Ramlibacter pinisoli: one gene and its partner. The protein of the gene in region 2 interacts with the protein of the main gene of each other region in a pairwise test. Links are inferred from orthologs where the notes say so. Each region holds a gene or a part of one and is shown on either strand. Other genes may lie near its edges.

The links. The genes of interacting proteins can lie anywhere in the genome.
Region 1: the proteins of rlmB (region 2) and GON04_RS17580 interact in binary tests that used the Escherichia coli proteins (3 or more experiments, as listed by UniProt). The link is inferred for Ramlibacter pinisoli from one-to-one orthologs.

Annotation. Positions count from the first base shown.
Region 1 is NZ_WSEL01000009.1:643,519-647,836, reverse strand. The notes cover bases 1,269-4,140. They hold GON04_RS17580 (NAD(P)H-hydrate dehydratase), read right to left. Parts: upstream 3,487-4,140; coding sequence 2,050-3,486; downstream 1,269-2,049. Other genes in these bases: GON04_RS17575 (D-amino acid dehydrogenase), read right to left, coding at 3,508-4,140; GON04_RS17585 (SDR family oxidoreductase), read left to right, coding at 1,292-2,053. Also shown: rnr (ribonuclease R), read left to right, coding at 1-1,264; more of GON04_RS17575, read right to left, coding at 4,141-4,318. UniProt on the Escherichia coli protein: Bifunctional enzyme that catalyzes the epimerization of the S- and R-forms of NAD(P)HX and the dehydration of the S-form of NAD(P)HX at the expense of ADP, which is converted to AMP.
Region 2 is NZ_WSEL01000003.1:110,077-115,101, forward strand. Bases 1,160-3,966 are described here. They hold rlmB (23S rRNA (guanosine(2251)-2'-O)-methyltransferase RlmB), read right to left. Parts: upstream 3,027-3,966; coding sequence 2,292-3,026; downstream 1,160-2,291. Other genes in these bases: GON04_RS01700 (chromate transporter), read left to right, coding at 1,160-1,215; GON04_RS01705 (hypothetical protein), read right to left, coding at 1,229-1,567; GON04_RS01710 (SIR2 family NAD-dependent protein deacylase), read right to left, coding at 1,564-2,295; GON04_RS01720 (ABC transporter ATP-binding protein), read right to left, coding at 3,245-3,916; GON04_RS01725 (arylesterase), read left to right, coding at 3,932-3,966. In the rest of the region: GON04_RS01690 (DMT family transporter), read left to right, coding at 1-50; GON04_RS01695 (chromate transporter), read left to right, coding at 47-646; more of GON04_RS01700, read left to right, coding at 655-1,159; more of GON04_RS01725, read left to right, coding at 3,967-4,600; tRNA 2-selenouridine(34) synthase MnmH, read left to right, coding at 4,597-5,025. UniProt on the Escherichia coli protein: Specifically methylates the ribose of guanosine 2251 in 23S rRNA.

The DNA of each region.
Region 1 (4,318 bases), on a different replicon or contig from region 2:
GGGCCCCGAAGCCCAGCGCCGCAAGGACAGGGTGGGCGACCTGATCAACCTGCACGACGTCTACCGCGCGCTGCTCAAGGCGCGCCAGGTCCGCGGCGCGGTCGACTTCGAGACCACGGAGACGCAGATCGTCTGCGACGAGAACGGCCGCATCGAGAAGATCGTGCCGCGCACCCGCAACGATGCGCACCGCCTCATCGAGGAGGCGATGCTGGCGGCCAACGTCTGCTCGGCCGACTTCATCCAGGAGAGCAAGCATCCCGGCCTGTTCCGCGTGCACGAGGGGCCCACGCCGGAGAAGAAGGACATCCTGCGCAACTACCTCAAGGCCATGGGCGTCGGGCTGACCATCAGCGACGAACCGATGCCCGGCGAGTTCCAGAAGATCGCCGAGGCGACCAAGGACAGGCCGGACGCGCAGCAGATCCACACCATGCTGCTGCGGTCGATGCAGCAGGCGATCTACACGCCGATCAACAGCGGCCACTTCGGCCTGGCGTACGATGCCTACACGCACTTCACCAGCCCGATCCGCCGCTACCCGGACCTGCTGGTGCACCGCGTCATCAAGGCCATCCTTGCGCGCACGCACTACACCCTGCCGGCCCTGCCCACGCCCGGCGAGGCACACGAGAAGCTGGCCCGGCGGCTGGCCACCCGCGTCGCGCCGCCCGGCCACAAGCTGAAGAAGCCACCGGCGCCGCCCAGCCGCGAAGTCCAGGCCTGGGAGGCAGCCGGCCTGCATTGCAGCGCCAACGAGCGCCGCGCCGACGAGGCCAGCCGCGACGTCGAGGCCTGGCTCAAGTGCAAGTTCATGCGCGAGCACCTCGGCGAGGAGTACAGCGGCGTCGTCAGTGCCGCCACCACGTTCGGCATCTTCGTCACGCTCGACCAGCTCTACGTCGAGGGGCTGGTGCACATCACCGAACTCGGCGGCGAGTACTTCAAGTTCGACGAGGCACGGCAGGAACTGCGCGGCGAACGCACCGGCATCCGCTACGCCATCGGTTCGCGCGTGCGCGTGCAGGTCAGCCGCGTCGACCTCGACGGCCGCAAGATCGACTTCCGGCTGGTGCGCGAGGGCGAGGACCTGGAAGCGCGCGCGATGCGCGACAAGGGCGTTCCCGCCGGCGGCGGTGCCGGAGCCAAGCGCGCTGCCAAGAAGGCGCCGCGCGGCGTCGAGCACGTGCCGATCAAGTCGTTGACGGCGGCCGTGAAGAAGGCCGCCGCCAACAAGCCCAAGGGCCGCAAGGGGCGGCGCTGAGAGAACCAGGAATCACCAGGAGGCAAGATGAGCAAGAACGAGACGGGCCGGGTGGCCATCGTCACGGGGGCCGGCAGCGGCGTGGGCAAGGCGGCGGCGCTGGCGCTGCTGGGCGGAGGCTGGCGGGTGGCGCTGGCCGGCCGGCGGCCGGACGCCTTGCAGGGCGTGGTGGAGCAGTCGGGTGCCGGCAGCAATGCGCTGGCGGTGCCGACCGACGTCACCGACCCGGCATCGGTGCAGGCCCTGTTCGACACCGTCGTCAAGACCTGGGGCCGCGTCGACCTGTTGTTCAACAACGCCGGCATCAACGCACCCAACACGGCCATCGAGGACCTGCCGATCGAGAAGTGGAAGGCGGTGGTCGACACCAACCTCAGCGGGATGTTCTACACCATCCAGCAGGCCTTCCGCGTGATGAAGGCGCAGTCGCCGCGCGGCGGACGCATCATCAACAACGGCTCGATCTCCGCCCACGCGCCGCGGCCGGGCTCCATCGCCTACACCGCGACCAAGCATGGCGTGACGGGCCTGACCAAGACGGCGGCCCTCGATGGGCGCAAGTACGACATCGCGGTCGGCCAGATCGACATCGGCAACGCCGTGACCGAGATGGCGGCGCGCATGGCCAAGGGCGTGCCGCAGGCCGACGGCGAGATCCGGCCCGAGCCCATGATGGACGTCAACATCGTCGGCCAGTCGGTGCTCTACATGGCCAACCTGCCGCCCGAGGCCAACGTCCTGTTCCACACGGTGATGGCCACGAAGATGCCCTTCGTGGGCCGCGGCTAGCCGCCGGCGCGCGCCGCCAGGGCGCCCGCCACCAGCGGCTCGCCGGCGGGCCAGCGGTCGGCCAGCTGGCCGTGGCGGAACACCGCCGCCTGCCCGGCCTCGAACGCCGGCAGCCCGTGCGCCAGCAGGGCCGCGATCCAGCCGGCGAGCACGTCGCCGGTGCCGCCGGTTGCCAGCCGGGCACTGCCGGTCGGGTTGATGGCCGGCGGCTGCCCCGGCGCGGCGATCACCGTTCCCGATCCCTTCAGCACCACCACGCAGGCGTAGCGCGCGGCGAGTGCCTGCGCGGCGGCCAGCCGGTCGGCCTGCACCGCCGGCGTCGACGTCCCCAGCAGCCGTGCCGCCTCGAGCGGATGCGGCGTGAGCACCGTCGGCAGCGAACGTTGTGACCGCGCGCGCAGCAGCGCCTGCAGGTCAGCCTGCGCGGCCACGGCGTTGAGTGCGTCGGCGTCCAGCACCAGCGATGCTGCTTGCGGCAGCACCTGGGGCAACACGTCCGCCACCGCGGTGCCCCCGCCGCAGCCGCAGGCGACGGCGAGGGACGGCAGCGGCAGCGAGGACCAGTCCCTCAGCATCAGTTCCGGCAGGCCGGGCGCCAGCCGGGCGGCAGCCGGATCGAGCGGGGCGAGGTAGACCCGGCCGGCGCCGGCATGCAGGGCGGCGCTGGCGGCCAGCAACGCCGCGCCCGCCATGCCCGGCGCACCGCCGATGACGGCGACGTCGCCGTAGCTTCCCTTGTGCGACGCGTGGAGCCGGGGCTGGGCCAGTGGCGGGCCGGCGAGGAGGGCGCACGGCGCCTCGGGGCCGGCCGGCACCTCCAGGTCGTCGAACCAGACCTGGCCGGCCGCGTCGCGGCCGCCGGCCGTGAACAGGCCGGGCTTGAGCGTGAGCAGGGCCAGCGTGTGCGTCGCACGGACGGCGAGACCCGCGCCCGTGTCCGCATGCAGCCCGCTCGGCACGTCGATCGCGAGCACGGGGCGGCCGACACCCGCCATCGCCTGCGCCGCTGCCGCCAGCCCGCCCTGCAGCGGCCTGGCGGCCCCGATCCCGAGCAGCGCGTCGATGCACAGGTCGCAGTCGTGCGGAGGGGCGGGTGCCAGGTCAAGCCCGGCCTGGCGCAGGCGTTCCCACGCGCGCTTGGCATCCGCGGGCAATGCGGCAGGGTCGCCGGCCAGAGTGACGACGGCTTCCTTGCCCCATGCGGCCAGGTGCGTGGCGGCTTCCAGGCCGTCGCCACCGTTGTTGCCCGGCCCGCAGGCGATCCAGATGCGCCGGGCGTGCGGCGCGATCGCGAGGGCCAGCCGGGCCGTGGCCAGGCCGGCCCGCTGCATGAGCGTGAACGGCGGCAACGCCGCCTGCGCCGCCTGTTCGATGCGGCGCGTGGCGGCGACGTCGAACAGCGGCCAGGACCGATCCGGAGCGACCTGGTGCATGGCCGCGATTGTGCGGCGCCGTCAGCCGCGCAGGCGTTCGATGCCCAGCCCTTCGAGATCGAGCAGTGGTTCGTTGCCGCCCATGAGGTCGGCGACGACGCGGGCGCTGCCGCAGGCCAGGGCCCAGCCGCTGGAGCCGTGGCCCATGTTCACCCAGATGCCCGGAACACCCGAGGCGCCGAGCACCGGCGGGCCGTCGGGCAGCATGGGGCGCGCGCCCTTCCATTCCTGCACGGCGGCGCCGGTGTTGGTCAGCTGCGCCGCGCCAGGGAACCAGTCGTGCAGCACCTTGTACAGCGTCTGCAGCGAAGCCTCGCGCTTGTGGCGCAGCCGCCCGCCGATCTCGGCGCTGCCGGCGACCCGCACGCGCTGCCCCAGGCGCGTGATGGCCACCTTGTAGCGCTCGTCCATGAGGGCGCTGCGCGGCGCGTTCAGCGGCTCGCGGATGGGCGCGCTGATCGAATAGCCGTACACCGGCGCGATCGGCACCCGCAGGCCGACCGGCCGCAGCAGGGCCACCGATTCGACGCCGCCGCACACGACCACGGCATCGAACCGCGCCTGCCCCTTGGCCTCGCCCTGCCGCACGGTCAGGGTCGTCGGGGCGGCCGGGTCCAGCGGCAGCACCTCGGTGTTGAATTCGAAGCGCGCACCGACGTCCCGGGCCGCGTCCTTCAGCAGGATGGCGAACTGCCGGCAGTTGCCCGCTTCGTCATCGGGCAGGTGGATGGCCCCCAGGAAGTCGGTGTCGGGGTTGATCGCCGGCTCCAGCACACGGGTCGCCTCGGCGTCGATCTGATGGAACGAGACGCCGGCGTCGCGCAGGACCTGC
Region 2 (5,025 bases):
CCGCCGGTCTCGGGCTTGCCACGCGGCGCGCCGATAATCCGCGCCCATGAGCTCCCTGCCTGCAGCACCCGCTGCCGCCGAACCGCCCCGGCCGCGACCGGCCTCCGAGGCCGACCTCTTCGTCTCGTTCACCCTGCTGGCCCTCCAGGGCTTCGGCGGCGTGCTGGCCGTCGTGCAGCGCGAACTGGTCGACCGCAAGCGCTGGCTGACGCGCGAGGAGTTCGTGGAGGACTGGGCCGTGGCGCAGATCATGCCGGGGCCCAACGTCGTCAACCTGTCGCTGATGATCGGCGGCCGCTACTTCGGGCTGCGCGGCGCGCTCGCGGCCCTGGCGGGCATGCTGGCCGCCCCCCTGCTGGTGGTGCTGACGCTGGCCCTGCTCCATTCACGCTTCGCCGGCAACCCGCACCTGGCTGCCGCGCTGCGCGGCATGGGCGCCGTCGCGTCCGGCCTGATCACGGCCACGGGGCTGAAGCTGTTCACGGCGCTGCGCAGGCACCCGCTCGGTGCGCCGGCCTGCGCCCTGCTGGGCGCGGCGAGCTTCGCCGGCATCGCGCTGCTGCGCTGGCCGCTCGCCTGGGTGCTCCTGAGCCTGGGCACGGTGGCGTGCTGGCTCACGTGGCGCAAGCTGGGGCAGCCGCAATGAGCATCGTCATGACCCCGGCCGATTGGCTGTCGCTGCTGCTGCACTACCTGCTGCTGTCCGTGCTGTCGGTGGGCGGCGCGATCACCACCGCGCCCGACATGCACCGCTTCCTGGTCCAGGAGAAGTCGTGGCTCTCCGACCCGCAGTTCAGCGCCTCGGTCGCCATCGCCCAGGCGGCGCCCGGCCCCAACGTGCTGTTCGTGGCCCTGCTAGGCTGGAACGTCGGGCTGAATGCCGGCGGCACGGCCACCGCCTGCCTGGGCCTGCTGCTGGCCATGGTGGGCATCCTCGTGCCCAGCGGCACCATCACCTACCTGGCGTCGCAATGGGGCCACCGCAACCGCGAGCTGCGCGCCGTGCGGGCCTTCAAGCAGGGGATGGCGCCCATCGTCATCGCGCTGCTGATCGCCACCGGCTGGGTGCTGGCAACCGGCACCGAGCCGAAGCTGGCCGACTGGCGCCTGTGGCTGCTGGCGGCCGTCACCGCGCTGCTGGTGTGGCGCACCCGCATCCACCTGCTGTGGATGCTGGGCGCGGGTGCCCTGCTGGGATGGTTCGGCGTGCTGTGAGCGCCGCCGCGGCTCAGTGCGGGTTCTCGAAGAACAGGTAGTTGGCGTGCTCGCCGACCTCGAAGTAGACCTTCTTCTCGCCCGGGTCGACGACGAAGTTCAGGTTCTCGTCCAGCACGCCGTAGCCGAAGCGGTAGGCCCGCGCCGCGTTGTCGTCGGTGCCCAGCGCGGTCGACAGCTTGTCGACCCGCAGGAAGCGCCGCACGAGCTTGTCGCCCGCGTAGACCTCGAGCACGCCGTTGGTGCCGGTCCAGTTCTGGATGTCGCGCCCCAGCTTGTTCTGCTGCTCCTGCGTGCAGGCCGCCAACAGCAGCGCCGCGCCCAGCAGGGCCATCGTCGTCTTGGTCTTCATGCGCCATCCTCCAGCAGTTGCGGCAACAGCGTCGCCGACGTGCCGCGCAGCACCGCGTGCGCCGCATCGTCGAGGTCGCTCGGCCCGGGGTTTACCACCACCATGCGCGCCCGCTCCGCGGCGGTGCGCGCCAGGCCCGCCGCCGGGTAGACCACGCCGCTGGTGCCGGCCACCAGCATCAGGTCGCAACTGCGGGCCGCCTGTTCGGCGGCCGCGAGCACCTCGGCCGGCAGCAGTTCGCCGAACCACACCACCGCCGGCCGGCGCAGGTTGCCGCACCGGCCGCAGCGCGGCGGCCGGCCTTCCTGCGGCGGCAAGGCGGTGCAGCAGGGCCTGGGGCGATCGAGCCAACGATCGTCCTGCAGGGTGCCGTGCAGCGCGAGCACGCCCGTGCTGCCTGCGCGCTGGTGCAGGCCGTCGACGTTCTGGGTGATGAGGGCCAGCCGCCCTGGACGGGCCTGCTGGAAGCGGGCGAGCGCCCGGTGGCCGGCATTCGGTTCGACCCGCGCCACCATCGCCCGGCGCATCACGTACCAGTCCCAGACCATCCCCGGGTCGGCCCGGAAGGCCTGCTCGGTGGCCAGGTCCTCGGGCCGGAAACGTGCCCACAGGCCGGTCTGGGCATCGCGGAAGGTCGGCACGCCCGACTCCTGGCTCACGCCGGCGCCGGTGAGCACGGCGATGGAGGTCGCCCCGCGCACCCACTCCCGGACGTCGGCGAGGCTCATGTCCGCTGGCGCAAGGCCTCGTACAGGCAGATGCCGCTGGCCACCGACACGTTCAGGCTCTCGACGGCGCCGCGCATCGGGATGGACACCAGCTCGTCGCAGGTCTTGCGCGTGAGCTGCCGCATGCCCGGCCCCTCGGCGCCCAAGACCAGCGCCACGGGCGCCTTCAGGTCGGCCTGGAACACGGTGCGTGGCGCATCGTCGCTGGTGCCGATGCACCAGATGTCGCGCTCCTTCAGCTCGCCCAGCGTGCGTGCCAGGTTGGTGACCATGAAGTACGGCACCGTCTCGGCCGCGCCGCTCGCCACCTTGGCGACGGTGGCGTTCAGGCCGACGGCATGGTCCTTCGGTGCGATGACGGCATGGGCGCCGGCGCCGTCGGCCACGCGCAGGCAGGCACCCAGGTTGTGCGGGTCGGTCACGCCGTCCAGCACCAGCAGCAAGGGCGGACCTTCGACGGTATCGAGCAGGTCGTCCAGCGAACGCGCGGCCGGCAGCGGCTCGACCCGTGCCGCCACCCCCTGGTGGCCGTGGCTGCCGGCCAGCTTGGCGATGCGCAGCGCGTCGGCTTCGATCAGCCGCACGCCGGCTTCCCGTGCCCGCTCGAGGAACTGCCGCATCCTCGCGTCCTTGCGCGCCACCTCGTAGTAGACCTCGACGACGGACTGGGGCGCGGTCTTCAGGCGCACGCCGACGGCGTGGAACCCGAAGAGGACTTTGGCGGTGGACATGGGACGATTATCGATGGGAGGAAGAAAGGGGACTTCCGTCCGCAGGAGGCGCAGAAGGAACGCAGTGGGACGCAGAACGACGACGAAGTGGGGGTTGCCGTTCGCAGCACTCCCTCCCTCCTTGGACGTCTTCCGCGTCGTCTCCTTCTCTTTTTGCGCTTTCTGGGTACCGGTGTCCGCGCCCGCTCCCGATTCCGTTCCCGCTCGCGCTCCCGCCGTCAGGCCACGACCGTTCCCGCCTCGATCGTGATGCGCCGTTCGCAGCGCGCCGCGATGGCGCGGTCGTGGGTGACGAGCACGAGCGTGGTGCCGCGCTCGCGGTTCAGCTCGAACATGAGGTTCATCACCGTCTCGCCGGTGGCGAAGTCCAGGCTGCCGGTGGGCTCGTCGGCCAGCAGCACCGCCGGCTCGACGACGAAGGCGCGGGCCAGCGCCACGCGCTGCTGCTCGCCGCCCGACAGCACCTTGGGATAGTGGCCGAACCGCTCGGCGAGCCCCACCCGCGACAGCATCTCGCCGGCCGACCGGCGGGCGTCGCGGCGGCCGGCCAGCTCGAGCGGCAGCATCACGTTCTCCAGCGCCGTGAGATTGCCCAGCAGCTGGAAGCTCTGGAACACGAAGCCGACCTTCCGCGCCCGCAGTGCGGCACGGTCGTCCTCGTCGAGGGCGAACAGGTCCTCGCCGTCCAGCCGCACCGTGCCGCGCGTGGGCGTGTCCAGGCCGGCCACGATGGACAGCAGCGTGCTCTTGCCCGATCCCGAGGCGCCGACGATGGCGGCGGTTTCCCGCGGGGCCAGGGAAAAATCGATATCACGGAGAATGTCGAGGGTGCCGGTCGAGTCGGTCACGGACTTGTGGACGTGGTCGACGGCGATGATGGATTCCGGCATGGACGAAAGGATGAGGTGGATCGCAGGGACTTTATCGTGACGCTGGCAGCCGCCCTCGGGGCCGGTGCCTTGCACGCCGCCGAGCCGGCCACGCTGCTGGTCGTCGGTGATTCGTTGAGCGCCGAGTATGGCCTGCGCCGCGGTACCGGCTGGGTGGCCCTGCTGGAGAAGCGGCTGGCCGAGCAGAAGCTGCCGGTCAAGGTCGTCAACGCCAGCATCAGCGGCGACACCACGTCGGGCGGCCGCTCGCGGCTGGCGCCCCTGCTGGCCCAGCACCGGCCGACCCACGTCGCGATCGAGCTGGGCGCCAACGACGCGCTGCGCGGGCTGCCGCTGGCCATGACCGAGGACAACCTCTCGCGCATGACCGAAGCGGCGCAACAGGCCGGGGCCCGCGTGCTGCTGGTGGGCATCCAGCTGCCGCCCAACTACGGCGCCGACTACGGGGCCAGGTTCGCTGCGCTGTACGAGCAGGTGGCGCGGCGGCACAAGGCTGCCGTGGTGCCCTTCCTGCTCAAGGGCGTGGCCGACGCGCCCGATGCCGAGCGGCTGTTCCAGGCCGACCGCATCCACCCGACCGAACAGGCCCAGCCGACCATCCTCGAGAACGTCTGGCCCGAGTTGCGCAAGCTGCTCCAGGCCGACACGGGCAAGGCGATGCCGCCAGGGGAGCGCAAGCCTTGACCGTTCGCGTCATTGCCGCCACCGAAGCGGCGCAACGGCTGTCCGAGTTCAGCCAGGTGATCGACGCGCGCAGCGAGTCCGAGTACGCCGAGGACCGGCTGCCGGGCGCGGTCAACTGGCCTTCGCTCAACGACGAGGAACGTGCGCTGGTCGGCACCCTCTACAAGCAGGTCAGCCCGTTCGAGGCGCGCAAGCGCGGCGCCGGGCTGGTCGCGGCCAACATCGCGCGCCACATCGAGCGCGAGGTCCAGGACAAGTCGCGCGAATGGCAACCGCTCGTCTACTGCTGGCGCGGCGGCAAGCGCAGCGGCGTGCTGGCCGACCTCCTCGACCAGATCGGCTTCCGGGTCACGCTCGTCCAGGGCGGCTACAAGGCGTTCCGCAACGCCGTCCTGGCCGACCTGCCGGTGCTCGCGCAGCGGCTG